Regions from separate parts of the Paucibacter sp. JuS9 genome, predicted to be linked through region 3. Evidence: predicted binding sites of a transcription regulator. Region 3 holds the regulator's gene; each other region holds the start of a gene.
What was found. Region 3 encodes sigma-54, which starts transcription at its own class of promoters, with help from an activator protein. Its sites were predicted from a motif close to TGGCANGNAANCTGCTTT; they were not measured.
Positions count from the first base shown of each region.

Region 1 (7,741 bases), 2.4 Mb from region 3:
TGCCAAGACTGTGCAGGCGCAGCGAGCCGGTGAGTCGGTGGGCTGGGTGCTCAGTGGCGACATCGAATTGTCGGCTCGCAATGCCGCCGCAGCCGCCGAAGCCTACAAGATGGCGTTGGCCAAGCAGGAATCGACCGACGGCGCGGTCAAGCTGCTGCGTGCCTATCGCCTCGCGGGCAAGGACGGCGATGCAGTTGCGCTCGAGTCGAGCTGGACTGGCCGCCATCCGTCGGATGCCGGCTTTGTCTTCGCCATTGCAGACCATGCCTTGGCATCGGGTGATGTGGTCAAGGCCCAAAGGCTGTACCGCAAGGTTCTGGAGCTCCAGCCTGACAACGTGTTGGCGCTCAACAATCTGGTGTGGCTGCTGAATCAGCGCGGCGATCCGGAAGCCAAGACCCTGGCCGACAAGCTGCTCGGCTTGGCGCCTGAGGCACCTGCGGTGCTCGATACCGTGGCCAGTGTCTACGCCAAGGCCGGCCAGCATGCCAAGGCGATCGAGCTGCAGCTCAAGTCGCTGTCGCTTGCGCCAAGCCTGCATCTGCACAGGCTGCATCTGGCAGAGATCTATCTGGTTGCCGGCAAGAAGGAAGAGGCGCGCAAGGAGCTGACGCAGCTGAGCGGCATGGGCAAGGAATTCGCGCAGCAGGCCGAGGTTCAGCGCCTCTTGGCGCAGGTGGGCGGCGCGCGCTGATCGCCGGCCGGGCAGGGCTGCCGCGCGCGGCAGCCCCGTCACCCGTTTCTTCTTGATTCGGGCTTTGCTTGCCGTTACGCCTCTGTTAGCCTCGGACGGGTGTTCACAGGCCGGACCCTCGCCCACTATCCATGAGCAGAATCAATCGATCCCGATTCCGCAAAAGCTTGCATCTGCTTTTGCGCCGGGCCTTCGGGGTGCTGCCTACGCGCCTGCGCTTTGCGCTGATCCGGTCGCTGGTCGTCTGTGACCCGCGACCCGATCCGCGCCTGGAGCTCAAGATCGCCGAGACGCGCGAAGAGCTCGAGGCCTGCTTCAAGATCCTGCATGACGCCTATGTCGGCGCGGGCTTCATGAAACCTGACCCGTCTGGCATGCGTGTGACGATCTATCACGCTCTGCCCACAACCACCACCTTGTGCGCCAAGTTCGATGGCGAGATCGTTGGCACGATTTCGATGATTCGGGAGGGCGTTTTCGGCTTCCCGATGCAGGCCATCTTCGACCTGGAGCCGGTGCGCACACGCGGTGGCCAGATTGCCGAGATTTCCGCCCTGGCTGTGGCGCCATCGTTTCGCAAGACCGGCGGGGCGGTGCTGTTTCCGCTCATGAAGTACATGCGTGAGTACTGCGAGCGTTATTTTGATACGCGCCACCTGGTGATCGCCGTCAACCCGGACCGCATCCAGCTGTACGAAGCCCTGTTGAGCTTTGACCGCTTGACCGAAATGACGGTGGCGGAGTACGACTTCGCCAATGGTGCGCCGGCTGTCGGTGCCAGCCTCGATCTGCAGCGCGCGCCTGAGCTGCTCAAGCGCAACTATGGCAATCGCAAGGCCATAAAAAACCTGCACAGCTATTTCTATTCGGTCGAGATGCCGAACTTCCGGTGGCCGCAGCGCCGTTATCACACCACGAACGATCCGGTGATGACGCCTGCACTGCTCGACCATTTCTTCAACAAGGCCAGTACCGTGTTCGAGAACATGGACAACCGCAAGAAGGCCTTGCTCTGGTCCATCTACGACCAGCCTGAATATCGTGCCGTGCTGCCATTGCTGGGCGGCACCGCCGAGGCCGACCACCACCCGCTGCGGCGGCATCGGCGATTTTCAATGCGCTGCCCCGGCCGCCTGCTGATGCGAAATGGCGCTGGTGAGGTGAGCTTTGCCCTGGACGTCATAGAAATCTCCTTCGCCGGGTTCCAGGCCGAGTGCAAGCTCGATCTTCCGCTGCAAGAAGAGGGCGAAGTGACTATCGAGCTGGGCAATGCCACCTCATCTCACCTGCATGCCATGGCGGTGCGCCGCAAGGCAGCCGAAGCGGGTGTGTTCTATGGCTTCACCTTCGATGAAGCGGACAAGAACTGGCGCGACTGCATTGCCGCGCTGGAGATGGGGCAGACCTACCAGGATCTGGGCTGATGCCCGGAGGTTTGTCTTGAGGCATGCTGCGCGCCAGCGCACCTCGCATCGCACAGCCAGGCCAGCGGACCGTGCGGAACGGTTGTCGCTGTTTTGCAACTTGCTCGGATGGTCCGAACGCTGGTCGGTACAAGTGCCGAAAAACAGCGAGTTGAGTGGCCACGGCCAGCCAATTTCGTTCGACCCTGTCCGGTTCAATCAATCTAGGTAGGAAAGAGGCCTCTTGTGAAGATCATGACACCCGCCCGTGCTCGATTCGTGGTGCTGAGTTCCGCCCTGCTGCTGGCGGGTTGCTTCGGCGATTCAGCTGAAGCCTTGATCGAGAAGGCCAAGGAGGCCGTGAACAAGCGCGATTCGAGAGCGGCCACGATCTACCTCAAGAATGCACTGGAGAAGGATTCGCAAAATGCCGAGGCGCGTTTCATGCTCGGCAGGGCATTGGTTGACATCGGCGACTTCCGGGGCGCCTTGATCGAGCTGCGCAAGGCCTCCGAGCTGGGTTTTGATCCCCAGGAGGTGGTGCCGCTGCTGGCCTATTCGCTGCTGGTTACCGGTGACGCCAAGCGCGTCGTTGCCGACTACGCCGAGTTCAAGCCCAGCACGGCGGCCGCGACCGCGGCCCTGAAGGCAACCCTGGCTTCTGCGCATCTGTTTCTTGGCAATTCGGAGGCCGCGCTTGCCGCGGCGGACCAGGCCCTGGCAGCCGGACCTAACTATCCACAGGCCTATCTGGTCAAGGTCAAGGTATTTGCGGCGAGCCGCCGGTACGACGAAGCCTTGGACCTGCTGAACCGTGTGCTGCTGATCAACCAGAAGCTGCCCGAGGCGTACCTGCTGCGCGGGGATATTCTGAAGAGTCAAAATGGCGACGTGCAGGCGATTGAGAAGGCATACCAAGATGCGCTCACGGCCAACGCTCGCTATGTCCCGGCTCACGTTGCACTGATTGGCCTCGCGCTCAGCCGTAAAGACATGAAGGCGGCACAAGCCCGGTTGGTGCCCTTGCTCGCGGCTGCACCAAAGCATCCAGATGCGATCTTCATCGCTGCTGTGGTTGCTTTTGAGAATGGCGACTTGAAGACCGCCCAGGAAAAGACGCAGCAAATCCTGAAACTTGCACCCTCCAATCCACGCGCATTGCAGCTGATGGGGGTCATCGACCTCAAGCGCGGTTCGCTGGTTCAGGCCGAGACGTCTCTCGCCAAGGCTGCGGCGACTTTGTCGGATGACGACCATGTTCGACTGCTGCTGGCACGCGCGCAGATCCGCGCCGGTAGCTTTGACAAGGCCTTGAGGGGCTTGCGACCCATGATCGAGCGTGCGGTCCCGTCCGGTGACGCCATTTCTATAACCGCTGAAGCCTTGCTACTAAGTGGTCAGGTCGAGGCCGCCCAGGAGTACTTTGCGCGCGCTGCCAAGCTCGATCCCAAGGACAATCGGAGCCGGACCGTGCTTGCACTGGCTGAAACGGTCGGGGACCGCCCTGAGCAGGCGATTTCACTATTGCAATCCATCGCGGCCGGCGACGAGGGAACATTTCCTGACCTAGCCCTGATCAATCTGCTGATGAGTCAGAAGAAGTATCCGCAGGCGCTGGATGCCATCGGCAAGCTTCAGGCCAAGCGTCCGAACGATGCCGTAGCGCCGAACCTGCGGGGCAATCTGGAGTTGGCGCGCGGAAACCGGGCGCTGGCGCGAACTTCATACGAGGCGGCCCTGACGCTGGATTCGACCTATTACCCGGCGTTGTCGGCCATCTCCAAGCTGGAGGTTGCCGACGGACGCGTGGATGCCGCCAAGGCACGTCTCGAGGGCTATGTAGCAAAGGTTCCCGACAACGTGCAGGCGCAGCTGTTCTTGATTTCTCTGCGCGAACGCGACAATGCGGATGCGAATGCGGTAATCGACAGCCTTCGGCAACTGATCAGAAGGTTCCCGGGCGAAGTGGGACCAAGAATCGTCCTGACCAAGTTGCAATTGATGAGACGAGACCAGAGCGGCGCACTGGGTACCGCCCAGGAGGCCGTTGCTGCGATTGGATTTACCGTCGAAACAAGCGACAACCTGGGGCAGATCCAAATGGCGGCGGGGGATGTGAACCTCGCCATCGACACCTACGCCAAGCTCGCGAAGAGCCTGCCGAACTCGTCAGTCCCGCACATGCGGCAGGCGGAGATCTACATCACGCAGAAGAATGCGCCGGCTGCAATCCAGTCGCTGAGGCGCGCAATTGCGATCAGCCCGGACTCGGCGCCCGCCTTGCAGATGCTGGTTGTCCTCGAAATGAATGCGGGCCAGGCGAAGGAGGCCCTTGCGGTCGCGCGAAGTGCCCAGCAGAAGTTCAAGTCGAGCCCGTTCGGTCACATGCTTGAAGGTGACTTGTGGGCTTCGCAGAAGAACTGGGACGCGGCCGCGGGTGCCTATCGGCGCGGGCTTGATTTGGTGGCAGCGCCTGAACTGGCGGTTCGCTTGCACAGAGTGCTCCTGCGCTTGCCGGCGTCGGCACGGGCCGATGAATTTCAGCGCCAATGGCTTGCGCAGCATTCTGCTGACCCCGTCTTCCGGATGTATCTTGCTGGCGAGGCGGTCAAGCGCTCGGATTTCGGCTTGGCCAGCAGCTACTATGAAAATGTCGTCAAAGGCAATCCACAGAATATTGAGGCGCTCAACAATCTGGCATGGACACTTGCGCGTGCTGGCAAGCCGGGGGCTCTGGACGTCATTCGACAGGCTATCAAGCTTGCACCGCAAGACGGCGACTTGCATGACACCATGGCCGACATCTACGCCTCTTCGAATGACTGGCCCAAGGCTGTCGAGGCGCAAAAGGTGGCCCTGTCGCTGCGTCCGAACTGGCATGAGGCTCGGCTGCGACTGGCAAAGCTCTACTTGAGGCAGGGTTCCAAGCTGCAGGCTCGCCAAGAGTTGGAGACCTTGCAGCGCCTCGGTGAAAAGCACCCGCTGTACAAAGAGGTGCGAGCAATGCTCGCGGCCAGTTGAATCGTCTCGCAGGCATCTGTGCTAACCGGCCTGTGACGAAATTCTTTACAGTTGCCCGGCGTTACTGATGGCTTGTTTTCACAAGTTGTTGATTTTATTGACTAATTCACTTCTGGCACGATGCCTGCTAACTAGATGGTCGTGAGCCCAGTCAAGTGGCTTCAACAGCAAGCTTTCACCCAGGAGTGACATGATGAAGAGCAAACTTCTTTCCGTATGCGTTGCAGGCGCGTTGGCCTTGACCAGCTTCTCTGCCTTCGCCGAATTCAAAGATTGGAAGATCAATGAAACGGCGGTTCCTGGCGTTGTCGGTGGTTCGACCAGCAAGACGGTTGACAAGCTGACGGGCGCCTACACTGAAGTTCTCGGCCTGACCGGTCCTGGTGCATTCTCTGCATCGGCAGTTGGCTTCTTCACGGGCTACCTGCGCAACGAAGGGACCCTTGGCGTTACCACTTGGCTGACCGGTGGTCTGGGTGCCGACGATTTGGACACGCGTTTCTATCGCATGTACGCGAAGTTCGTTGCGTCCGGCGTGGCATCCTCGACGACCACATTCCTTGGTACCGGCGGCAAGATTGAAATCTGGTTGGATGAAGGTTCCGACACCGAGTTCAACATCACAAGCAGCAGCAGCTTCACGACGTTCCAATCCGCATCAGCTGGTGGTGGCGAAGACAAGCTGCTCGCATGGAGCGACGTTAGCTATGGCACGGGTGACTTGGTTGGTCCCCCGGGTGCTTTCAACATCTTCTTTGAAGAGTTGTCGCTGACGGCTCTGGGTTCGAGCTATTGGTTTGATCCAGCACCGTTCCACATGCGCGTTCAAACCAACGGTGACTTCGACGCGATCACGCCGACCACCGGTGGCGCTACTGACCCGTTCCCCTACCTGATTACTGGTGACTTCAGCGCCGTGTACGTCCCTGAGCCGGGTTCGCTGGCCCTGGTGGGTTTGGGCATGGCTGGTCTGGGCCTGCTGAGCCGCCGTCGCCGCGCAAAGTAAGCGCATCGCTTGGCACAAGTCGGTGCTTGCCCGACTCGATCCAAGAAGAAAGCCCGCTGCGAAAGTTGCGGGCTTTTTCTATTGTTGAATGTCGTTCAGGTCTTGGCCTTGGAGCCTGCGTCCTTGCCCCGGAGCAGTGGCCTGACCAGCATCAGCAGTAGTTGCTGCAGGGGGTTCGAATTGCCCCAGGGGCGCCAGGTGAATTTGAGCTTTTGCCCATAGGCATCAAATTGCATCGCCCACGGGGCTGGTCGCAAGGCGCCTCGCCCGAGCAGTACCTTGAGAACGGCCGTACCCATCACGCCGCCACAAAGTGCGCAGGCCATGCCGGTGGACGGGCCGCGCTTCTCGCGGAAATTCACGGCCTCGGGTGCAACCAGGTAGCTCCGGTTCAGCATGGCCGGTGAGAGCCCGACGGCGAAGCGCGCGAGTTGCTCATCCTTCGTGTGGCCTTCCAGCTTGAAATAGTCTTCGAAGCTCATGCCATCGGCTGAGAAGTAGAGCAGGGCGGTGCTCATGCCCAGGGGGGCGGCGGTCAGCGCCGGAATTCCCTTTTCACGGCAGCGCGCGAAAACCTGGCGACGAATGTCAATCGCGAAGAAATCCAGTGCGTCAACATATACATCGACGCCTTCCAGGAATTCATCCAGATTATTGAGATCAATGCCGGACGGGAATTTCCGGACTTGAATTTCCGGATTGATGTCCAGCGTCATCCGTTCGATTGTGTCCAGCTTGGTTCGGCCCATGGTGGACATGAAGGCGCCTGCCTGGCGGTTCATGTTGTGCAGGTCGAATTCGTCGAAATCGGCCAAGACCAGCTTGCCGATGCCCAGCCGCGCCAAGACCAGCGAATGTTCCCCGCCAACCCCACCCAGTCCGGCAATGGCGATGCGGGCATTCCTCAGCCTGGCCTGCTCTGACTCGGTCACCCAGCCAATATTGCGGGAGAAAGCGCGGGCGTAGTCAAACTGCATTTGGTTCCTTTGCATTGCCGGCGGGCTGTCCCGGGCGGGGTGGCCGGCAGTCGCTGGGCAGTATCGCCGAGCGCTGTCGGCCCTACAACCGGAGCCGGGTCGGCGCCGATATTCAAGCTGATCGAATCCCCGTGCGATATTGCTCGCGCCTACTCGCAAGCCCCCTGTTTGCTGGGCACAAAAGCGTCAAAGCCCTGTGGCATGATCCGTGAATCAGCAGGTCGCCGGTCAGCGCTGTGCGTAGCTCAACGCATAGCGGCTTGGCGCTGTCGCCACCTACATCGAGAGGAATTGCCTTGAAGACACTGTTTGCATCCATTTCGGGCCGCTCCGGCTTGCTGGCTTTGGCGGTTTCCTTCGGTCTGCTTGCTGGTTGCGCAAGCACGGGAGGCATTCCTCCTGCGCCTGTCACGGCGGCTACGCAAGACTACAGCTACATCATCGGCCCCGGTGACGGCCTCAACATCATGGTCTGGCGCAACCCGGAGCTGTCGATGCAGGTGCCGGTGCGCCCAGACGGCAAGATCTCGGCGCCACTGATTGATGAAATGGTGGCACAGGGCAAGAACTCTATCGAGATTGCCCGCGACATCGAGAAGCAGCTCAGCAAGTATGTGCGCGACCCGGTCGTCACCGTGAT
Region 1 covers NZ_CP194172.1:1,459,914-1,467,654, forward strand. Annotated here, with positions in the region: gene prsT (XrtA/PEP-CTERM system TPR-repeat protein PrsT) at 1-694, shown strand, start outside; gene ABT392_RS06515 (GNAT family N-acetyltransferase) at 862-2,118, shown strand; gene prsT (XrtA/PEP-CTERM system TPR-repeat protein PrsT) at 2,353-5,118, shown strand; gene pepA (flocculation-associated PEP-CTERM protein PepA) at 5,312-6,124, shown strand; gene ABT392_RS06530 (ThiF family adenylyltransferase) at 6,220-7,101, opposite strand; gene ABT392_RS06535 (XrtA/PEP-CTERM system exopolysaccharide export protein) at 7,464-7,741, shown strand, end outside.
Region 1: a site for sigma-54 is predicted at 5,232-5,249, ahead of pepA (flocculation-associated PEP-CTERM protein PepA). Genes of this name have one in related genera too.

Region 2 (7,741 bases), 790 kb from region 3:
GACCTGGTGGGCCCGGACAAGGCCTTGGCCGAGACGCTGAAGCAGGCCCACAAATTCCTGGCCTATGGCCTCGGCGCTCTGGTGCTGGCCCATGTGGCCGCCGCCCTGAAGCACCACTTCATCGACCGCGACGGCCTGGTGCAGCGCATGCTGCCGGCCCTGCCGCCAACAGCAAAGGACCAATGATGAGGACTCTCTCGACCACCCTGCTGGCACTGGCTTCGGCCGCCGTGCTGGCCCTGACGAACAACGCTGCGCAGGCACAGGCCAAGCCCGCCGCGGCCCCCACGACTGCCAAGCCGGCCGCCGCCGCCACGCTCTTGCTGGCTCAGAGCGAGCTGGGCTTCATCAGCAAGCAGATGGGCGTGCCGGTGGACGGCAAGTTCAAGCGCTTTGATGCACAACTGAGCTTCGACCCGAAGAAGCCCGAGGCCGCCAAGGTCGCCTTCGCGATCGAGCTGGCCAGCGCCACGCTCGGCGCACCGGAATTCGACGCCGAGCTGGTCAAGGCCTCCTGGTTCGATGCCAAGCGAGTGCCGCAAGCCACATTCCAGAGCACGGCCGTCAAGGCCCTGGGTGGCGGCAAGTATGAGGTGGCCGGCAAGCTGTCCATCAAGGGCCAGACACGTGACGTGCTCGTGCCGATTGCCCTGAGCCAGGCGGGCGGCACCACCACCGCGACCGGCGGCTTCGTCCTGAAGCGCCTGGAATTCAAGATTGGCGACGGCGAATGGGCCGACACCTCGATGGTCGCCAACGATGTGCAAGTGAAGTTCAAGCTGGCTTTCAGCGGCATTGCGCCGCTTTGAGCTGGCATCTTCTGTTTTTTTCATTCTTCTCCAGTTTTCTCCCCCAACCCTCCCCAAGGACCGCAACCATGTTGAAGCAAGCCCTCCTCTTCGCCGCAGCCCTGGCCACCGCCGGCATCGCCCAGGCCGAATCGGCCACCTACGCCATCGAGCCGACCCACACCTACGCCACCTTCGAGATCTCGCACTTCGGTGTCTCGACCAACCGCGGCCGTTTTGACAAGAAGGAAGGCTCGGTCACCCTCGACCGCGCCGCCAAGACCGGCAAGGTCGAGATCAGCTTCGACATGAACGGCATCAACACCGGCGCCGCTGCCTTCGACAAGCACCTGAAGAGCGAGGACTTCTTCGACGTGGCCAAGTTCGGCACGGCCAAGTTCGTCGGTGACAAGTTCGTCTTCGACGGCGCCAAGGTGGTCGAGGTGCAGGGCCAGCTGACGCTGAAGGGCAAGACCGCCCCGGTGACGCTGAAGGCCAGCAACTTCGGCTGCTACGACAACCCGATGTTCAAGCGCGAAGTCTGCGGTGGCGACTTCACCGCCGTCATCGACCGCACCCAGTGGGGCGTGGACTACGGTCTGGCCTGGGGTTTCCCCAAGGATGTTCGCCTGGTGATCCAGGTTGAGGCTGTGAAGCAGTAAACGTGAGCCCCTCGCCCGCGACTGCGCGGGCGCCTCACCCCGCCTCGTGACATAGTTCACGAACGAGGCCCGCCATCCGGCGGGCTTTGTTTTTGGGGCCTGCCGACTGTCGCCGGATAGTGCATCTGGGCCCTCCGGGCGCACGGTGCATCGCTCCCTCGCCCCGCCTGACTTTGGGCATGCGTACAGTCCAAACCATCGACAAGGCAGATTCCCATGAGCGCCACCCTCCCCACCAACCCGACCCCCTACCAGCGCTGGCAGCATTTTTCGGCGCTGACGGTCCGCGCATTCCACATCTATGCGGGCTGGCTGGTCAGCATCAGCTGGAAGCGCTTCACCCTGCTCGCCGTTGCCTTGATCATCGGGGCCAACGTCCTGCAGCATCTGCCGCCGTTCAACTTCAAGTTCCGCACCGGCGAGGAAGAGCTGCCCATCGAGGCGCCCAAGATCCCCAAGCTGTCCAAGAAGCGTGCCGCTGACACTCCGGCCATTGCCACGGACAAGCCGATCCACTACGAAATCACCATCGATGACGAAGGCCTGCGCATCGAGCCGCGCAAGGCCGCCGCCGGCGCCAGTGCCGCATCCGGCAACGCCCTCAGCGAAGAGGAGCTGCAGGACCTGCCTTCGATCGCCATCGGCCTGCCCAAGGGCGTGGACCGCGACCAGATGCGCAAGGCGGTCGAGGAAACCCGCAAGGCCATCGAGGAGACGGTGCGCGAAGCCCGCGAACGGGCCCGCGAGCAGGCCATGGACGAGCTGCGCGACCAGGTGGAAGAAGCGCGCAACGCCATGCTCGAATCGAGCCGCGGCCCGCGCACCCGTGTCACCTACGCCCGGCTGGGCGATCTGCTGGACAGCCTGGCCTGGCTGATCGTGCTGTCATCGGCCGTGATCAAGGCCATGTACAAGAGCCGCATCCAGGCCGAAGTGAAGGCAGCCCAGGCCACCGAGACTGCCGAGGCCGAATCGCTGCGCCGCCAGGTCGTCGAAGCCCGCATGGCCGCCATGCAGGCCCAGGTCGAGCCGCACTTCCTGTTCAACACCCTGGCCTCGATCGATCACCTGATCGAAACCGACCCGGCCCGCGCCTCGCAGATGCAGAAGAACCTGATCGCCCTCCTGCGTGCCTCGATGCCGACCATGCGCGAAGCCAACGCGACCGGCGGTGTGCGTGAGCTGGGCCGCGAGATCGCCGTGATCCGCCCCTACCTCGAGATCCTCAAGGTGCGCATGGAAGAACGGCTGCAGACCGAGATCGACGTGCCCGAGGGCCTGCTGTCGGCCGAGTTCCCGCCCATGATGATCCAGAGCCTCGTCGAGAACTCGATCAAGCATGGCCTGGAGCCCAAGGCCGAGGGCGGCAGCCTGAAGGTCAAGGCCGAGATCGTGCACGGCAAGCTGCAGATCACCGTGGCCGACACGGGCCTGGGCTTCGGCCGCGCCGCCACCAGCGGCACCGGCGTGGGGCTGGCCAATATCCGCGAACGCCTCTCGCTGCTCTACGGAGCCAAGGGCACCGTCACCGTCACCGAAAACCAACCCAGCGGCACCGTGGTCACGATTCAAGTGCCCTATCGCAGCCGCACCGACGACTCTTCCAACGAAGGAGCAAAAGCATGAAACGCGTGTTCAAGGTCTTCGCCGTCTTCACCCTGCTGATCCTGATCGCGGCCATCTCCGGCGGCTTCAGCCTCTGGCACCACATTGGTGATCATCAAGGCATGTCGATCACGGTCAATGGCGAGGAGATGATTCTTGGTGCGCTCGACCTGGGCGACATCATCGGCGGCGCCGTGGGACTGGCCATCGCTGCGGTGGTGGTGCTGGTGGTCGTGCCGCTGTGCCTGCTGGTGGGCGTCGGCCTGCCGCTGCTGATCGTTGGCGCGATACTGGCGCTGGGTGTGCTGGCTGCGCTGAGCGTCGGTGCCGTGGTGTTCTCGCCGCTGATCCTGATCGGCCTCGTGCTGTGGCTGCTGCTGCGCCGCAAGCCGGCCAAGCCGCTACCGCCCCAGGCTCCGGCGACACCGGTCGAACCTGCGCTGATCCACGACTAACATCGGCGCATGAACGACACCAACCACACCCCTCGCGTGCGCGCGGTCCTGGCCGACGACGAACGCTTGATGCGCGAGCAACTGCGCAGCCGCCTGACCGAGGTCTGGCCCGACCTGGACATCGTGGCCGAAGCCAAGAATGGCATCGAGGCCGTCGAGCTGGTCAAGGAGCACAAGCCGGACCTGGTGTTCCTGGACATCCGCATGCCCGGCCTGACCGGCGTCGACGCCGCCAGGCAGATCGCCCAGCTGCCGGAAGACGAGGACTGGCTGCTGCCCGAGATCGTCTTCATCACGGCCTACGACCAGTACGCGGTCGAAGCCTTCGAGCAGGGTGTGGCCGATTACGTGCTGAAGCCCGCCGAACGCGAGCGGCTGCAGGTGACGGTGGAGCGGGTCAAGAAGCGCCTCTCGCAGCGCCACAGCAATGAGCCGGTGCCCGACGACGGCAAGCCCGCCGCGCCGATGCAGCAGCTCCTGCACAAGCTCTCGGCCCAGCTCAACCCGGGCAGTGCGCCGGCCTATCTGCAGTGGATCCAGGCCACCGTGGGCCAGGCCATCCAGATGATCCCGGTCGAGGACGTGCTGTTCTTCATCAGCGACGAGAAGTACACGCGGGTGCAGACCGCCACGCTGGAAGCGCTGATCCGCAAGCCGATCAAGGAACTCGTGGACGAGCTGGACCCCAAGCTGTTCTGGCAGATCCACCGCTCGACGCTGGTGAACGTGAAGGCCATCAACGGCATCACACGCGATTTCCGCGGCCGCCAACTGGTGGGCGTGAAAGGCCTGACCGAGAAGCTCGAGGTCAGCCGCAGCTACACGCACTTGTTCAAGGGCATGTGAGCACAAGGGGCCCGCGGGCCCCTTGTGCTCAGAAGAAGCCGAGCTTGTTCGGCGAGTAGCTGACCAGCAGGTTCTTGGTCTGCTGGTAGTGGTCCAGCATGGCCTTGTGGGTCTCGCGGCCGATGCCGGATTCCTTGTAGCCGCCGAAGGCCGCATGCGCCGGGTAGGCGTGATAGCAGTTGGTCCACACGCGGCCGGCCTGGATGGCGCGGCCCAGGCGGTAGGCGCGGCTGCCGTCGCGGGTCCAGACACCGGCGCCGAGGCCGTAGGGCGTGTCGTTGGCGATCTGCAGCGCCTCGGCCTCGTCCTTGAAGGTGGTCACGGCCAGCACCGGACCGAAAATCTCCTCGCGGAAGATGCGCATCTGATTGTGGCCCTGGAACAGCGTAGGCTGGATGTAGTAGCCGCCCGCCAGATCGCCGCCAAGCTCGGCGCGGCTGCCACCGATCAGCACCTTGGCGCCCTCTTCCTTGCCGAGCGCAAGGTAGCCCTGGATCTTGTCCATCTGCAGGGCCGAGGCCTGGGCGCCCATCATGGTGTCGGTATCGAGCGGGTTACCCTGCTTGATCGCGGCGACACGCTTGATTGCACGCTCCATGAAGCGCTCGTAGATGCTCTCCTGGATCAGCGCGCGGCTGGGGCAGGTGCAGACCTCGCCCTGGTTGAACGCGAACAGCACCAGGCCCTCGATCGCCTTGTCGAGGAAGGCGTCGTCCTCGGCCATCACGTCGTCGAAGAACAGGTTGGGGCTCTTGCCACCCAGCTCCAGCGTGGCCGGAATCAGGTTGCCGGCGGCGGCCTGGGCGATCACGCGGCCGGTGGCGGTGGAACCGGTGAAGGCGATCTTGGCGATGCGCTTGCTCTGGGCCAGCGGCATGCCGGCCTCGCGACCGAAGCCGTTGACCACGTTCAGCACGCCGGGCGGCAGCAGGTCGGCGATCAGCTCGGCCAGGACGAGGATGCTGATGGGCGTGCTCTCGGCCGGCTTGAGCACCACGCAGTTGCCGGCACCCAGCGCGGGCGCCAGCTTCCAGGCCGCCATCAGGATGGGGAAGTTCCAGGGAATGATCTGGCCAACGACGCCCAGCGGCTCATGGAAGTGGTACGCGATCGTGTGGCCGTCGATCTCGCTGAGCGCACCCTCCTGGGCTCGCACGCAGCCGGCGAAGTAGCGGAAATGATCGACCGCCAACGGGATGTCGGCGTTCAGCGTCTCGCGGATCGGCTTGCCGTTGTCCACGGTCTCGGCATAAGCCAACAGCTCCAGGTTCTGCTCGAGCCGGTCGGCGATCTTCAAAAGGATGCCGGCGCGCTCGGCCGGCGGCACGGCGGCCCACTGGGCTGCTGCGGCGTGGGCGGCATCGAGCGCGAGTTCGATGTCCTCGGCACCGGAACGCGCGGCCTGGGTGTAGACACGGCCATTGATCGGCGTGACCACGTCGAAGTACTGGCCCTTGAGCGGCGGCTGGAAGCGGCCGTTGATAAAGTTGTCGTAGCGCGGCTTGTAGGCGATGCGGGCGTCGGGCGTGCCCGGGGCGGCGTAGATCATGGTCAGTCTCCTGTGTTTGTCGTGAATCGGTGCCTGCTGGCATCCGCGCCGCTTCATTGCAGGGAGCGTGCCAGGGGCCGGATCGGCAGCCTGGCGGCCCTTTCCCGCAAGAACCGGGTCAGGCGGCGCGCGCAGACTGTGCCGACGACGCAGGCCTGTGCCGCAGGACTGTCACGCGATGGAGCAGTCGCAGACGCAATCCGGCTGAACTGCTTCCGTGGCGCGGGGCCCGGCCCTAGGGTCGCTGCCAGACGGCGCCCGACATGGAGCCCCGCAAGGAGACAACGAGTGATGTGGACCCTGCCCCTGGCCGCTGCCGCGCGGCCGCGCCCCGACGGCCGCAGCCTGCGCCAGGCCCGCCGCGCCCTGCTGGAGGCCGGCGCGCCGCCCAGCGGCCTGCTTGACGCCGCGGTGGAGGCCAGCTGGCAGCGCAGCCTGGCCCATGGGCTGGAGCCGCAGGGCCGCTCGGCCGGCGTGCCCCATGCCTCGGCCGCCCAGTTGCGCCGCGCCCAGGAGCAGCGCCGCCAGCTGCTGGCCCAGGCGCGGCCGGTGATGGAATTCGTCCACGACCAGATTCGCGATGCCGGCCAGATCGTCATGCTGGCCGATGCCGAGGGCATGCTGCTCGAGGCCCTCGGTGACACCGGCTTTGCCGACAAGGCGGCCCGCGTGGCGCTGCGCCCGGGTGCCAACTGGCTGGAGCAGTGGCGCGGCACCAATGCCATCGGCACGGCCCTGGCCGAGGGCCGGCCGCTGATGGTCCACGGCGGCGAACACTTCCTGGAGCGCAATGGCTTCCTGACCTGCGCCGCCACGCCGATCTGGGGACCGGACGGCCGCCTGCTGGGCGTGCTGGACATCTCCGGCGACCAGCGCGGCGAGCACCGCCATGCGCTGGGCCTGGTGCGCGCCGCCGGCCGCATGCTGGAGCACCAGCTGTTCGAGGCGCGGCACGGCGCCGGCCTGCGGCTGCGGCTGCATGGCCGGCCCGAAGGCCTGGGCACCGTGGTCGAAGGCCTGCTGGCACTGGACGAGGACGGCCGCATCCTTGGCGCCAACCGGACAGCCCTCGAGCTGCTGCGCCTGCCGGCCTCGGCCGTCGGCCAGTGGCAACTGGACGCGGTGATGGAGCAGGCCGTGGCCGCGCTGCGTCGGCGCGGCGGCCCGCAGGCGGTCGAGGGCACGGCGGCCGGCACGCTGTGGGCCCGGCTCGACGGCGCGCGCCGCGGGCCGTCCGCGGCCCCGGTCCCTGCCCAGGTCAAGCTGCCTGCACCGCGCGACGCACTGCAGCAACTGGACAGCGGCGATGCCGCGCTGGCCCAGCAGATCGCCCGCGCCCGCCGCGTGCTCGACAAGCCCATCCCGCTGCTGCTGCAGGGCGAGTCGGGCGTGGGCAAGGAGCTGTTCGCGCGCGCCTGCCACGACAGCGGGCCGCGCGCCGCCCGGCCCTTCGTCGCCGTCAACTGCGCGGCCCTGCCCGAATCCCTGATCGAGGCCGAGCTGTTCGGCTACCGCGGCGGTGCCTTCACCGGCGCGCGGCGCGAAGGTGCGCCCGGCCGGCTGCGCGAAGCGGCGGGCGGCACACTGTTCCTCGACGAGATCGGCGACATGCCGCTGGCCCTGCAGGCCCGCCTGCTGCGCGTGCTGCAGGAGCGGCAGGTGCAGCCCCTGGGCGGCGGCGCGCCGGTCGACCTGGACTTCGCCCTGATCGCCGCCAGCCACCGGCCGCTGCGCGAGCTGGTGCAGCAGGGCCGCTTCCGCGAAGACCTGTACTACCGGCTCAACGGCCTGATGCTGAGGCTGCCGCCGCTGCGCGAACGCAGCGACCTGGCAGGC
Region 2 covers NZ_CP194172.1:4,891,068-4,898,808, reverse strand. Annotated here, with positions in the region: gene ABT392_RS21870 (cytochrome b) at 1-186, shown strand, start outside; gene ABT392_RS21865 (YceI family protein) at 186-809, shown strand; gene ABT392_RS21860 (YceI family protein) at 878-1,450, shown strand; gene ABT392_RS21855 (sensor histidine kinase) at 1,667-3,076, shown strand; gene ABT392_RS21850 (hypothetical protein) at 3,073-3,510, shown strand; gene ABT392_RS21845 (LytR/AlgR family response regulator transcription factor) at 3,520-4,356, shown strand; gene exaC (acetaldehyde dehydrogenase ExaC) at 4,385-5,905, opposite strand; gene ABT392_RS21835 (sigma-54-dependent Fis family transcriptional regulator) at 6,197-7,741, shown strand, end outside.
Region 2: a site for sigma-54 is predicted at 5,961-5,978, ahead of exaC (acetaldehyde dehydrogenase ExaC). Genes of this name have one in related genera too.

Region 3 (7,741 bases):
CCGGCCACATAGCCGGGCTGGCCGAAGGTGCCCAGCGGCTCCTGGATCGTGGCACCGCCCAGGCCCCAGAACTTGCCCGAGGTGTTGCGCAGGTTGATGCCGCCCTGCACCGAGTTCATGAAGGGCAGCTTGTCCTGCAGGTCATAGGTGAGGTCGAGCTTGCCGGTCTTCTCCGAGGTCTCGCTCTTGAAGATGCGGCTGATCAGGACATTGGTCGTCGGGGTGACCAGCGGCTTCTGGGCCGCGGTGTAGGCCGGCACGGCCACGGTGTTGGTCGCCGAGACCGGCACGGCTGCGCTGGCCAGTTGCGGCGAGAGCACGGCGTACTTGGCGAAGTTCAGCTGGTCGTTGCTGCTGCCGGGTGGCAGCGCGAAGCTCCAGGAGCCATCGGGCTGCACGGCGAAGGTGGACTCGCCGTACTGATAGCCGAAGGACGCACGGCGGTCGTAGCGGAACATGCTCGAGTCGGCCTTGCCCCCCATGAAGACGGCCTTCAGGCGGCCGTTGCGGTACTCGCCACCGGTCTGCAGATACTTCGAATCCGTCTCGATCTTGCTGAAGATCATGTCGGTGTTGTAGTAGCTGTCGGTGGTGGTGTAGCTCGTCACGTGGTGCGAGTCATCCACCGTGTAGCCGGGCTTGATGTTCACCGTCGCGCCCTGGGCCAGCGGCGCACCGGCGCGGTAGCTGTAGGTCGTCGGCATCAGGGTGTAGGGGTAGGCCAGGCCGGTGCCCAGCGAGCGCACGCCAGCGGCCGAGTCGACGAAGGTGCCGGCCGTGTTGTAGGTCGGCGTGCCACCCACCGAGAAGTTGCCCACCACGTCGGCCACCTTGCGCTGGTTGGACGCGTACTTGCCGTAGATGTTCAATTCATCGCTGACCTTGAAATCCAGGCGGATGTCGCCGCCGTGGCGACGGTCGTCCTGGCCGCGCACATAGGAGCGGATCAGCGCCGGCGTGTAGTCGTTCCACTGGTTCAGGCAGCTCAGCTGTTCGTTGTTGCGCTGGTTGATGGCCAGCGTGCGCGCCGTGCTGCCGTTGATCGCGCTGGTCTGCGCCGTGGTGAGATTGGGGAAGGCAGTGAAGCAGTCGGCCTTGCTCTGCGCAGCGGCCGATTTGGTGATCAGCTCCAGCGGCGTGGCTGCATTGAAGGTGCCGCCGGCCGTCAGCGGCGAGGCCAGGAACGTGGCGTTGACCGTCGGGTCGGTCTTGGAGACCGTGGCCGGGTTGAAGGCAAAGGTCTTCTCCGGCGAGTTGTCGAAGTCCGCCTGGCGCAACAGGCCTTGCAGGCCGTTGACGCCGCCATTGCTCTGCTGATGGCTCTCGCTGTTGTAGTTGGACTTGTTCAGGTTGACCAGCACGCCCAGACGCTTGTCCAGGAACTTGTCGGCCAGCACCAGGTTCAGGTTGGGCGTGGTCTTCCTGTTCAGGGAGCTCTCGGTGGCGGCCACGCGCAGCGAGTAATAGGGCTTCTTGAAGTCCAGGCCGGTCCGCGTGTTGATGATGATGCTGCCGCCGAGCGAGCCTTCGGTCATCGCGGCGGTCGAACCCTTGACCACGTCCACGCTCTTGATCAGGTCCGACGAAAGCTCGCGGAACTCGACACCGCGGCCACCGCCACCACCCAGCAGGTCGGTGCCGCCACCAGCCTGCACGGCCTGGCCATCCATCTCCACACGCGTGAGATCGGCGCCGGTGCCGCGCACCGAGACGCTCACGCCTTCGCCGAAGTCGCCGCGGTCCAGCGCCACACCGGCAATGCGCGAGATCGCTTCGCCGATATTGCGGTCAGGGAAGGCACCGACGTCTTCCGCCACGACCGAGTCGGTGGCCGTGGCCGCGCGCTTCTTGCGGTCGATGCTGGACTGCTGCGAGAGCCGCGTGCCGATCACCAGCACCGAGCTCAGCTCGGCCGTGGCCTTCGCTGCCGGCTTCTTGTCATCCTTGCTGTCCTTGGCCTGTTCACCGCCTTGCGCCGCTTCGGCCGCGGGCTTGGCCGGCGCTACGGGCGTCGTGCTCGCTTGAGCCATCGCGGCCTCGCTGGCCATCAGCGTGAGGGCCATGGAAACGGCCAGGGCCAGGCCATCCGGCCGCAAGGCCAGTTTCGAAATCTTGTTCACAAGCTGTCTCCGTCACCGGGCTTGGCCGGCACTTTTTGTCATTGACTGGTGTTCACCGCAAGCGCCCCGAGGCTTCACGAGGCGGCGATCTACAAGCCTGCTTGCAAGGCCCGGATGAGGCCCGCCTGCGCTTGTGAGGAGTCCAGCTTATGAGGACGGGTCCGAATCGATGTATGACGCTTGTGCGTCGAACTATCGGAATTTTGAATAGCGGATGAATCGGCCGGGAAGCAAGGTTTCCGGTCACCCACTTTGCGGGTTATCCCGGGCGGATTCAGGGCGCATCAATCAACGCCTTGATCGTTTGTGCCGGCGCTGTTGCGGTGCGGCGACTGACGCGGCAAAGTCCTAGCAAGTCGCTGGGTCATGCGTTGGCAGCGCGCTGCGCGGCAGGCATTCAGGGCCCCGTTCAGACCCCCGCTCAGACCCCAGGTCAGAGTCGCGTCAAAGCGCCTTGCGCAGATTGGCCGGCGCAATTTTCAGCGCCTCGCGGTACTTGGCCACCGTGCGCCGCGCCACCTGGATGCCCTGCTCTTCCAGCATGTCGGACAAGGCGCTGTCGGACAGCGGCTTGTTGTTGTCTTCGGCGTCGACGAACTGCTTGATCAGCGCGCGCACCGCCGTGCTGGAGGCATTGCCGCCGGCATCGGTGTTGAGGCCGGACCCGAAGAAGTACTTCAGCTCGAAGGTGCCATGCGGCGTGGCCATGTACTTGGCCGTGGTCACGCGCGAGATGGTCGATTCATGCAGGCCCAGCTCGTCGGCTATTTCTCTGAGCACCAGCGGCTTCATCGCCAGCGCCCCATGCTGGAAGAAGCCCTTCTGCCGCTCGACGATGGCCTGCGAGACACGCAGGATGGTGTCGAAGCGCTGCTGGATGTTCTTGATGAACCAGCGCGCCTCCTGCAATTGGCCGCCCAGCGCGCTGTTGCTGATGCCGCCGCGCGTGGCGCGCAGCGCATTGGCATAGAGCTCGTTGATGCGCAGCTTGGGCGCGACCTCGGGGTTGAGCATCACACGGAATCCGCGGCCGCTCTTGCTGACGATCACGTCCGGCACCACGGCCGCCGCCTCGCCTGGCGCAAACGGCCGGCCCGGCTTGGGCTCCAGTGTCTGGATCAGCGTCTGCGCCTCGCGCAGCAGCTGTTCGTCGGCGCCGGTGAGTGCCATCAGCTTCTTGCTGTCGCGCCGGGCCAGCAGCTCCAGGTGGTTCTTGCAGATCAGGATGGCCACCACCTGCACCTGGCTGCGCGGCCGCGTGCGCAGTTGCAGGAGCAGGCATTCGGAGAGGTCCCGGGCGCCGACACCGGTGGGCTCCATGCTCTGCAGCCAGCGCAAGGCCACCTGCAGGCGTTCCAGCAATTCCTCGAGTGCCTCGGGGTCGTCTTCACCGGCGAGCGAGGCGGCGATCTCTTCCAGCGGGTCGGCCAGGTAGCCGTCGTCGTTCAGCGATTCGATCAGCACCAGGAGCGCGGCGCGGTCTTCGCTGCTGAAAGACATGCCGGCCATCTGCTGTTGCAGATGCTGCTGCAGGCTGATGGACGGCGCCTCGGTCTCGGGCCTTTCTCCGTCTTCGCTGCTGGAGCTGGCGCTGCCGGGCAGCTCGCGGATGCCGTCGAAGTCGTCGCCCTCGGTGCCGTTTTCCCAGTCTTCGCGCTCGGTGGTGCCGAAGTCCTCGGCCTTGATCTCGCTCGCGGCCTCACCATCGCCTGAAGGTGCCGAGTCGGGTTCGTCGGACGCGTTGCCGCGGACTTCGCTGAGCTCGGGTGCGGTGACCGCGCTGCCGAATTCCTCGTCGGTCTCGAGCAGCGGGTTCTGCGCCAGCATCTGCTCCACTTCCTGGTGCAGCTCCAGTGTGGAGAGCTGCAGCAGCCGGATCGACTGCTGCAACTGGGGCGTCAGCGCCAGATGCTGACTGAGCCGTACCTGCAGGGTGGGTTTCATCTCAGCGCAGCCCCAGCAGCCTACATTTTGAAGTGTTCGCCGAGGTACACCTTGCGCACGTCGGCGTTGGCCACCAGCTCGTCGGGCGTGCCTTCGGCCAGCACCTCGCCCTCGCTGATGATGTAGGCGCGGTCGCAGATGCCCAGGGTCTCGCGCACGTTGTGATCGGTGATCAGCACACCGATGCCGCGCGCCTTCAGGAAGCCGATGATGCGTTGGATCTCGAGCACGGCGATCGGGTCCACGCCGGCAAAGGGCTCGTCCAGGAGGATGAAGCGCGGCTGCGTGGCCAGGGCGCGGGCAATCTCGACCCGGCGGCGCTCGCCGCCCGAGAGCGCGGGTGCAGGGCTGTCGCGCAGCTTCTCGATCGAGAGCTCGTGCAGGAGGCTGTCCAGCATCTCGTTGATGCGGGTCTTGGTCCAGGGCTTGCCGTTCTCGTCCTGCTGCAGCTCCAGCACGGCGCGGATGTTTTCCTCGACGGTGAGCTTGCGGAAGATCGAAGCCTCCTGCGGCAGATAGGACAGCCCGAGGCGCGAGCGGCGGTGGATGGGCAGGCGCTCCAGCGCCTCGCCATCGAGCCGGATCTCGCCGGCGTCCGCCCGCACCAGGCCGACGATCATGTAGAAGCTGGTGGTCTTGCCGGCACCGTTGGGACCCAGGAGGCCCACGACTTCACCGCTGTCCACGGCCAGGTGCACGTTCTTGACCACGCGGCGCACGCCGTAGGTCTTCTGCAGTCCGTCGGCCTCAAGCCGGCTCGGGCGGCCCGGTGCCGCCGCTGCGCTGTCGATGCCGCTCATGAGGGCTTGCGAGGCGTGGTTTGCAGCGTGGTGCTGGGCTGCAGTTGGGTCGGTGCGCTGCTTGCGGACGGCAATGCCTCGGGCGCACTGGCTGCGCGCGGCATCAACACCATGCGGCCGCGGCCGTTGGGGCTGCGCTCGACATTGCCGCCGCTGGTCTTGAAGAGTTCGCTGCGGTTGTCATAGGCGATCTCGCCACCGGTGGTCTCCCCCGTGACGAGGCCGTTGCGCAGTTGGCGAAGCACCGCATTGCCGACGAAGCGGACGGTTTCCTTGCGGCTGTCGTATTCGATCTGGTCGGCCCTGCCTTCGATCACCTCGCCCGGCGTGTCACGGCCCTGGCTGAAGCTCACCTGCTTGTCGCCGTCCGAAGTGGCCGAGGCCTGGAAGAAGCCGTCGGGGGTTTCCTTGATCACCACCTTGCCGGCCTTCAGCAGCAGGCTGCCCTGGCTCAGGATCACGTTGCCGGTGAGCTCGGTCAGCTGGTTGGCGATCTCGACCCGACCGCCTTCGTCATAGCTGATGTTCATCGGCTTGTAGCGGTCGCCCTTTTCGGCGCCCGCCGGCGCAGCGGCCAGCAAGGCGAGGGCGCTCAGCAGCAGCGAGGAGGAAAGATGGGCAGGGCGCATGGTGGGTGGGCGGCACAAAACTTGCAGGCCATTCTAGGCCCAGCCCACCCCCGGGCCGCTGGCAATTACGTCACGGCTTTGAGCTGCGCGCGCGCTGGATCAGGCTGTTGGCGACCTGCAGCGCGCGCATGCCCTGTTCCTGTTCGGTCATGCCACGTTCGCCCACCATCGAGGGCGAGGTCCAGAAGCGGCCGCCGATGGCGATCGCCGGCACGCCGTCCATGTTGTAGGCCTCGAACAGCTTGTTGGCCTGCAACAGCTTGCTCTCGATGCCGAAGGAGTTGTACATCGCGGTGAACTTGGCGGTGTCCAGGCCCATCTTGGTGGCCAGCGCGATGATGGCCTTGTCGTCGTCCAGCTCCAGGCGCTGCTGGTGGAAGGCGGCGAAGACGCGCTGGTGGTATTCCTCGGCCTTGCCCAGGCCGTCAAGCGCGTAGAACAGCTTCTGGTGCGGCTTGATATTGGGGCGGAAGCCGACATGCACGCGGCGGAACACCACGTCGGGGGGCAGCTGCTTGACCCATTCCTGCAGCATCGGCTCCAGCGCATAGCAATGCGGGCAGCCGTACCAGAAGAACTCGGTGACCTCGATCTTGCCCGGCGTCGTGGGCAGCGGGCTGGCGAGGCGCTTGAAATGCTTGCCCTCGATGGGGCCGCCCTGTGCCTGGGCGAGGCCGGCGCTGCCAAGTGCCAGGGCCGAGAGTCCGAGAGCGGAGAAGTCGCGACGATTCATGAATCAGCTACCTGTGAACTGCGAATAGGGGATGCAACGGCCGGGATCGTAGAACAGCTGACCGATCAGCGCTGGACACGCACCAGATTGGCGTCAACGCCGGCGGTTTCCAGCTTCTTCTGAAGGCCTTCGGCGTCCTCGCGCGCATCCAGCGGGCCGATGCGGACCCGGTACACGGTGCGGCCCGATTGTTCGAATTCGTAAATCCTGGCGCTGTGGCCGAGCAGGGCCAGCTTGGCGCGCTGGGCTTCGGCGTCGTCATTCTTCAGATAGGCGCCGGCCTGAACGAAGTAGATCGATGGGTCGGCCGCGGGGGCCTTGGCATCCACCTTGGCCTCAGCCTTGCCGGCCTTGCTGGCGGCGGGTGCCGGCGCTGGCGCTGGCGCGGGTGCTGCGGCCGGTGCCGTGGTTACGGGCGCGGGCGCGGGCGCTGGGCTTGCGCTCGAAGGGGCTTGAGCAGGTGCCGCCGGCTTCACTTCGCCGCCGCTGACCACGCCGCTCGCGGCCTTGGCGTTCTTGCCGGCCAGCGGTGCGTTCGGGTCCCAGTTCTTGTTGCGTTCGGCCTCTTCGGCGTCCTGCTCGGCGGTGCGTTGCGGCACCTTGTTGACGAAGGGAATCGGCGTCTTGTTGATGTAGAGCGCCACGCCCAGGGCAACAGCCAGGCCGATCAAGAGGCCGACGATCAGGCCGAGGACGAAGCCTCCGCGCTCGCTGCTGCCGCCACCGCCACCACCACCGCCCTGACCTTTGCTCATGCAGACTCCGTCGTTGCTTGTTCACCACGAGACATTGCTTCCGGCGCGCTGACACCCAGCACCGTCAGCGCATTGCGCAGCACCTGGCGCGTGGCCGCCAGCAGGGCCACCCGCGCACGGGTCAACTCTGCAGCCTGGCCCAGCACGCGTTCGGCCGCATAGTAGCTGTGGAAGGCACCGGCCAGATCGCGCAGGTAGAAGGCCACGTCATGCGGCGCCAGGCCGGCCGCGGCGCTGCTGAGCATGCGCGGATAGTCGGCCAGCTTGAGCATCAAGGCGGCCTCGGTCGGGGCAGTCAGCAGGGCCAGATCGGCACCGTTGAGCGCGGCCTCGTCGCCGCTCTCTTCATCGACCCAGCGGCGGATGATGGAGCAGATGCGCGCATGGGCGTACTGCACGTAGAACACCGGGTTCTCGTCGTTCTGCTGCAGGGCCAGGTCGACGTCGAAGATGAACTCGGTGTCGGCCTTGCGGCTGATCAGGAAGAAGCGCACGGCATCGCGGCTCGTCCAGTCGATCAGGTCGCGCAGCGTCACGTAGGAGCCGGCGCGCTTGGAGATCTTGACCTCCTCGCCGCCCTTCATCACCGTGACCATCTTGTGCAGCACGTAGTCCGGGAACCCTTGCGGAATGCCCAGGCCCTGCGCCTGCAGGCCGCCGCGCACACGGGCGATGGTGCCGTGGTGGTCGGTGCCCTGGATGTTGATGCACTTGGTGTAGCCGCGCTGGAACTTGTTGACGTGGTAGGCCACGTCCGGCA
Region 3 covers NZ_CP194172.1:4,101,919-4,109,659, reverse strand. Annotated here, with positions in the region: gene ABT392_RS18260 (TonB-dependent receptor) at 1-2,120, opposite strand, end outside; gene ABT392_RS18255 (RNA polymerase factor sigma-54) at 2,565-4,064, opposite strand; gene lptB (LPS export ABC transporter ATP-binding protein) at 4,085-4,864, opposite strand; gene lptA (lipopolysaccharide transport periplasmic protein LptA) at 4,861-5,493, opposite strand; gene ABT392_RS18240 (thiol:disulfide interchange protein DsbA/DsbL) at 5,564-6,226, opposite strand; gene ABT392_RS18235 (SPOR domain-containing protein) at 6,292-6,981, opposite strand; gene argS (arginine--tRNA ligase) at 6,978-7,741, opposite strand, start outside.

Region 4 (7,741 bases), 2.5 Mb from region 3:
GAAGTCGCTTTCGATCAGCCAGTCCTCGCCCGGCTGAATGCCGCGCTCGGCCAGGGCACGACGCCAGCCGTCGATACGCTCGCAAGCCACCTCGAATTCGGCCGGGCCGCTGATGCAGCCGATGCGGCGGTGGCCCAGGTCCAGCAGATGGCGGACCGCCTGGTAGGCGCCATCCTGGTTGTGAACCGATACCCGGTCGGCCTTGGCGCCGGCCACCAGGCGGTCCACCGTCACCGCCGGCACCGTGGCCAGCTTGAAGATGCGTGCCAGCGCCGCGGCATCACCGGCCGAGGACAGCAGCAGGCCGTCCACGCGCTTCTCGAGCAGCGTGCGCATGTATTGCTGCTGGCGGCGCGGGTCGTTGTCGGAGTTGCACAGGAAGACCGAGTAGCCGGCCGAACGGCAGCAGTCCTCGACGCCGCAAACCAGCTCGGCAAAGAAGGGGTTGACCACCGTCGGTATCAGCACGCCGATGATCTTGGTTTCGCTCTTGCGCAAGGAGCGGGCCACGGCACTGGGCAGATAGCCGATCTCCTCGACCGCAGCCAGCACGCGCCTGCGCGCATCTGCGCTGACCGGCCGGGTTTCGTTCAGGACATGGGAGACGGTGGTGAACGACACCCCCGCCAAGGCCGCGACATCTTTGATCGTGCTCACGAATCTCAGCCTGATGCAGGAAAACCAAGCGCTGGCGGCCCGGATCTGCTGCCTAGGTCGCGCAGAGGGAGCCTCGCTTGGCGAGTGATGGATGAATTGCGCCAGCAAACGTTTGGCGCCGGAGTGCCAGCATAGCCCAAAAGCGACTCAATACCGCGCCTCATGAGCTGCCTGCTGCTGGAGCTCGATGCCATACAGGCCACGTATCAACCGGACGGTGGTCACCGACGACTTGACCCCTGCAGGCCTCAGGGACGATCCAATTGGCGCAAGCTCGCCCGGGCCTGCTCGGCCTGCGAGAACCTGGGGTCAAGCTCCAGCGCCGCTTGAATCGCGGCCTTGGCCTTGGCCTTGTCGCCACTGCCGGCATAGACCTGGCCCAGCAGGTAATGCGTTTCAGGCAGCGCCTTTGCATTGCCACGCACCAGGGGCTCCAGCAGCTTGATCGCCTCTGCCGATTCGCCGCGCTTGAAATGGACCCATGCCAGTGTTCCCTTGAAACGCGGCTCCTCACCGTTCAAGGCAACGGCCTGCTTGGCCCAGGCCAAACCCTTGTCCGCCACGTCGCTGCGCTCCGCAGCCAGCCAGGCCAGGTTGTTGAAGCCCACGGCCATCTGGGGCGAGAGCCTGACAGCCTCCTTGTAGGCTGCCATCGCTTCATCTGACCGGTTCTGCATTTGCTGGGCCATGCCCAGCTTCAGGTATGCAAGGCTGGACCGAGGATTGGCCTTGACCGCATCGGCAAAGCTGCGCAGCGCAGCGTCAGGCTTGCCCTGGTTCAACAGCAGGTCACCCTTGCCCAGGTAAGCGTCAATCAGACCAGGGCTGAGCTTGAGCGCCTGGTCATAGCTCGCCAGCGCTGCACTGGTGTTGCCGGTCTGCGCCTGGGCGCGCGCCAGGCCCAGCACGGGCAAGGGATTGGTAGGCGCCAGCCTGGCCGACTCAGTGAAGGAGTCGATGGCTTGGCCGGCCTTGCCAGTGAGCAGGAGCATGGTGCCCAGCGCATTGTGTGCGCCGCCCAGCTTGGGGTTGATGACCAATGCACGGCGGAAGTAGTCCGCCGCCACGTCGGGCTTGCCATGGACATTGAAGTACAAGTCGCCAAGATCAACCAGCACGTTGGTTGCGCGGGGATCGGCCTTCAACGCCGCCTGCTTGAAGGATTCTGCCTTCTGGTACTCGCCGCGGGCATAGTGGAGACTGCCCCAGGCGGACAGGGTTGCCGGATCATCGGGCGCCACTCGCAGCGCCTCAGTCAGCCACTTGTTCACCAGCTCCGGTTGATTCGCAACCCGCGCGCTTTCAGCGAGCTGGAGCCAGGGCTCAGGCCAATACGGGGCCAGCTTCGTCGCCGCCTGAAACAGCGCTCGCGCCTTCTCATGATCACGTTTGGCCAGCGCGGCAAGCCCCTGTTCAAGCTTCGCTTGCGCCGCCAGCAGACCAGAAGCGGACGCCGGCTTGGCGCCCGCCTGAGCAGCGATCGGCTCCGCCATCACGATGTGCAGGTTGAGACTGCAGAGCAGGAAAGCAGTGAGCGGCAAATAGCGGAGTTTCATCGACATCCCGTTCAAGAATTGAAAAGCCCCTCGTCGGCAATGCCGGCGAGGGGCCGAGTCATGGACCGCAGAGATTATGCGGCGACCGACTTGCGGCGGCGAGCGCCGACAGCAGCCAGCAGGCCCAGGCCGACGAGCGCCAGGCTGGCAGGTTCGGGAACGTCACCGCGATCCGGCGGAACCAGCACACCACCCGCGGCGCCGAAGCCGAAGATGAAGGTGTCGGGTGCGCCGGTCGAAGAATCGCAACCCGTCAGGCCGTAAACGCAGGAACCGTAGGAGTACAGGCCGATCTCGACGTCGGACGAGTCACCGTCAACCAGGCTGCGGGCCAAGTCGGCTGCTGCCTTGGTCGGTGCCACGCCATAGTAAGTTGCAAAGGTACGAGTTGCACCATTGGCCAGGGCTTCGAACTCGAAGTCGAACAGGGCGCCTTGGTCACGGCCTTCCGAGTTGACGAAGTTCTGATTCTGCATGCCATAGCTGCTGAAGCTGAACGGGTTGCCGCGGTTGAAACCGTTGTTGTCGGAGCGATAGAGGTTGCTGCCATTGGCCAGACCCAACGCACCCGGAACACCCTGGATGCTCACCGACTCTGCGCCAGGCGTAGGAATGTCCCAGTCCATCACGCGACGGTAGACCAGGTCGCTGGCCGCCAGTGCCGTGCCGGTCATGTTCTTGATCGACACCAGCACTTCGTACAGATACGGGGTACCTGCGATCGGGTGGTAATCGTGGGTAACCTGAAGAATGGCAGCGCCGGTTGCGCTCAACACATTCACCACCGACACAGCGGTGCTGGCCGTCGAGTTAAAGCTGACCAGGGAAAGGTTGGCCGTGCCATCGTAAGCGCTGTTGGCCGCACCATATTGACCGGTGCTGCGCAGGCCGACGCCCCAACCTTCGCAGGTGCAACCGGGCGAAGTCGAGTCGGAATTGGTACGGACCGAGCGAAGGCCGACCGTCGACGTGCCGTCGCCGGTGGACGGCGTTCCGCCGTTCACATTCAGGTCACCGTAGGCGCGCACGCCCAACTGGACTTCCGAGTTCTGGATGATGGCCTGGGCGCTGGCGCCGCCTGCCATCGCCAACACGGCGAGCGCCGTGGCAATCCGAGTAGCAAGATATTTCATGTTGAGACCTCACGGTAATGGACAGGAAGCACAAAGCATCTTTGATGCCAGCTCAAAATCCTTCCAATAAATCAACAAGATAGAACCGGGCGAATCGCGCACGGAGCAAGAAAATGTAAAGGCGTCCGACATCCCCTAAGTTGATGCCAGCTGACGCGCAAATTGCTCTTCGCTCAGTGTCGACATCAACATCGAGCCAGAAAAAAAGATCTCCCGGCGCCCAAGCGCTCGGGAGATCTTCATCAGTACGCGAGTGGCTTAACGCTGCGCGATCGGCTTGACGTCGCGGCTGGTGGCGCCGACGAAGAGCTGGCGCGGACGGCCGATCTTGTACTCCGGGTCGCCGATCATTTCGTTCAGCTGGGCAATCCAGCCCACCGTGCGGGCCAGGGCGAAGATGGCAGTGAACAGCGGCACCGGGATGCCGATGGCGCGTTGCACGATGCCCGAATAGAAGTCGACGTTCGGGTAGAGCTTGCGGGCGACGAAGTACTCGTCTTCCAGCGCAATCTTTTCCAGCGACATGGCCAGCTTGAACAACGGGTCGTCGTGCAGGCCCAGCTCGTTCAGCACCTCATGGCAGGTTTCGCGCATCAGCTTGGCGCGGGGGTCGTAGTTCTTGTAGACGCGGTGACCGAAGCCCATCAGCTTGACGCTGCTGTTCTTGTCCTTGACCTGCTTGATGAACTCGCCGATCTTGGCCTCGCCACCCATCTGCTGGATGTCGCTCAGCATGTTCAGGCAGGCCTCGTTCGCACCGCCGTGAGCCGGGCCCCACAGGCAGGCCACGCCCGCGGCGATGGCTGCAAACGGGTTCGTACCGGAGGAGCCGCACAGGCGCACGGTGGACGTCGAAGCGTTCTGCTCGTGGTCGGCATGCAGCGTGAAGATCCGGTCCATCGCCCGCACCAGCACGTCGTTGGGCTTGTAGTCTTCGCAAGGCGTGGCAAACATCATGCGCATGAAGTTGCCAGCGTACGAGAGATCGTTCTTCGGATAGATGAAGGGCTGGCCGATCGTGTACTTGTAGGCCATGGACACCAGCGTGGGCATCTTGGCGATCAGGCGGATCGCCGAGATCTCGCGGTGCTCCGGGTTATTGATGTCGGTGCTGTCGTGATAGAACGACGACATCGCGCCCACCAGGCCCGTCATCACGGCCATCGGGTGGGCATCGCGACGGAAGCCGCGAAGGAAGAACTGCATCTGCTCGTTGACCATCGTGTGGTGCATCACGCGGTCTTCGAAGCTGGCCTTCTGGTCGGCGTTCGGCAGCTCTCCGTACAGCAGCAGGTAGCAGGTCTCGAGGTAGTCGCAGTTCACGGCGAGCTGCTCGATGGGGTAGCCGCGGTACAGCAGCTCGCCCTTGTCGCCATCGATGTAGGTGATGGTCGAGTTGCACGAGGCTGTGGACAGGAAGCCCGGGTCGTAAGTGAACTTGCCCGTCTGCGCGTAGAGCTTGCGGATGTCGATGACATCCGGTCCGACCGAGCCCTTGTAGATGGGCAGATCCATTTGCGGACTGCCGTCAGAGAACGACAGGGTGGCTTTGACTTCAGACGGGGTCATGGTCATTCCTTTGGGGTTCCGGGGTAATGCTTAACAAAATTCAGGTGACGGTCCGGAGCAGGCTCAGGACCTCTTGCACATCGGCACGAACGAGTTCGCCTTCAGGCTCCTTGCGGCGCAGCAGCAGATCGAGCAGATCGTTGTCAGACAGATCCATCAACACTCGCAGGCCTTCCGCCTGAAACTCGGTCAGTGACTCGGCATGGCGATTGAAGAAGCGCTCGATGAAGAGATCGTTCTCCAGCAGGCCCCGCCGGCAGCGCCAGCGCAGCTTGGACAGAGACCTCTCGTCGATCAGCGTGGCTTCCATGTTCGCCATGACTTTTCTTTGCGCTGATCAGACCGCGCGGCGGACCATCAGTTCCTTGATCTTGCCTATCGCCTTGGTCGGGTTCAGACCCTTGGGGCAGACGTCGACGCAGTTCATGATCGTATGGCAACGGAACAGGCGGTAAGGATCTTCGAGGTTGTCCAGGCGAGCTGCCGTGTCTTCGTCGCGGCTGTCCGCGATGAAGCGGTAGGCCTGAAGCAACCCAGCCGGGCCGACGAACTTGTCCGGGTTCCACCAGAAGCTCGGGCAGCTCGTCGAGCAGCTCGCGCACAGGATGCACTCGTACAGGCCGTCCAGCTCTTCGCGCTCCACCGGCGACTGCAGGCGTTCCTTGTCGGGCGGCGGGTTGTCGTTGACCAGGTAGGGCTTGATCGAGTTGTACTGCTTGAAGAACTGCGTCATGTCGACGATCAGGTCGCGCACAACGGGCAGGCCCGGCAGCGGCTTCAAGGTGATCACGCCCGGCAGCGTCAGCATGTTGGTCAGGCATGCCAGGCCGTTCTTGCCGTTGATGTTCATCGCGTCCGAACCGCAGACGCCTTCGCGGCAGCTGCGACGGAAGGACAGCGTCGGGTCGACCGCCTTCAGCTTGACCAGGGCGTCCAGCAACATGCGCTCGTGCCCATCCAGCTCGACCTCGAGGGTCTGCATATAGGGCTTGGCATCCTTGTCCGGGTCGTAGCGGTAGATCTGGAAAGTGCGCTTCATTTCATCAATCCTTTAGAACGTCCGGACCTTCGGGGGCACCGATTCCACCGACAGCGGTTGCAGGTTCACCGGCTTGTAGTCGAGGCGATTGCCTTCCGAGTACCACAGCGTGTGCTTCATCCAGTTCGCGTCGTCGCGGTTCGGATAGTCGTTGTGCGCATGCGCTCCTCGACTTTCAGGGCGGGCGGCAGCCGAAATCATCGTGGCCTTGGCGGCCTCGATCAGGTTCTCGACTTCCAGCGCCTCGACGCGTTCGGTGTTGAAGACCTTGGACTTGTCCTTCAGGCCAATGCCACCGACGCGCTTGGCGACTTCAAGAATGTTCTTGACGCCTTCGTCCAGGCTCGCCTGGGTGCGGAACACACCGGCATGCTTCTGCATGGTCGAGCGGATGTCGTTCGCCACGTTCTGCGCGTATTCGCCGTTGCTGCGATTCTCCAGGGCCGACAGGCGGGCCAGGGTCAGGTCGGCAGCGTCCTTGGGCAGGGGCTTGTGGCTCTTGGTCTTCAGGTTGAAGTCGACGATGTGGTTGCCCGCCGCACGGCCGAACACGATCAGGTCCAGCAGCGAGTTCGTGCCCAGGCGGTTGGCGCCGTGCACCGACACGCAGGAGCATTCGCCCACGGCATAGAGGCCGTTGACGATGTCGTTGTGCTTGCCGTTCTTCGGGATCACCACCTGGCCATGGATATTGGTCGGGATGCCACCCATCTGGTAATGGATGGTCGGCACCACGGGAATAGGTTCCTTGGTGATGTCGACGTTGGCGAAGTTGTGGCCGATCTCCAGCACCGAGGGGAGGCGCTTGGCGATGGTGTCGGCGCCCAGGTGGGTCATGTCGAGCAGCACATAGTCCTTGTTGGGACCGCAGCCGCGACCTTCCTTGATTTCCTGGTCCATCGACCGCGACACGAAATCGCGCGGTGCCAGGTCTTTCAGCGTCGGTGCATAGCGCTCCATGAAGCGCTCGCCATTGGCGTTGCGCAGGATGGCGCCCTCGCCTCGGCAACCCTCGGTCAGCAGCACGCCGGCACCGGCCACGCCGGTCGGGTGGAACTGCCAGAACTCCATGTCTTCCAGCGGGATGCCGGCACGTGCCGCCATACCGAGGCCGTCGCCGGTGTTGATGAAGGCGTTGGTGGAGGCCGCAAAGATGCGGCCTGCGCCACCGGTGGCCATCAAGACCGTCTTGGCTTCGAGGATATGGACTTCGCCGGTTTCCATTTCCAGCGCCGTCACGCCCACGGCATCGCCATCGGCGTCACGGATGATGTCGAGCGCCATCCATTCAACGAAGAACTGCGTGCGGGCCTTGACGTTTTGCTGGTACAGCGTGTGCAGCAAGGCGTGGCCGGTACGGTCGGCCGCGGCGCAGGCGCGCTGCACCGGCTTCTCGCCGTAGTTGGCGGTGTGGCCGCCGAACGGGCGCTGGTAGATCGTGCCGTCCGGGTTGCGGTCGAAGGGCATGCCGAAGTGCTCAAGCTCGTAGACGACCTTGGGTGCTTCACGGCACATGTATTCGATGGCGTCCTGGTCGCCGAGCCAGTCGGAGCCCTTGACGGTGTCGAAGAAATGGTAGTGCCAGTTGTCCTCGCTCATGTTGCCGAGCGAGGCGCCGATGCCGCCTTGCGCCGCCACGGTGTGCGACCGGGTCGGGAAGACCTTGGACAGCACAGCCACGTTCAGGCCAGCCAGCGAGAGTTGCAGCGAGGCGCGCATGCCGGAACCGCCGGCACCGACGATCACCACATCGAACTTGCGTTTCGCGAGAGTCGATCCAATTTGCA
Region 4 covers NZ_CP194172.1:1,556,079-1,563,819, reverse strand. Annotated here, with positions in the region: gene ABT392_RS06905 (LacI family DNA-binding transcriptional regulator) at 1-657, opposite strand, end outside; gene ABT392_RS06900 (tetratricopeptide repeat protein) at 906-2,213, opposite strand; gene ABT392_RS06895 (PEP-CTERM sorting domain-containing protein) at 2,288-3,346, opposite strand; gene gltA (citrate synthase) at 3,605-4,915, opposite strand; gene ABT392_RS06885 (FAD assembly factor SdhE) at 4,956-5,225, opposite strand; gene ABT392_RS06880 (succinate dehydrogenase iron-sulfur subunit) at 5,253-5,954, opposite strand; gene sdhA (succinate dehydrogenase flavoprotein subunit) at 5,967-7,741, opposite strand, start outside.
Region 4: a site for sigma-54 is predicted at 3,379-3,396, ahead of ABT392_RS06895 (PEP-CTERM sorting domain-containing protein). Genes of this name have one in related genera too.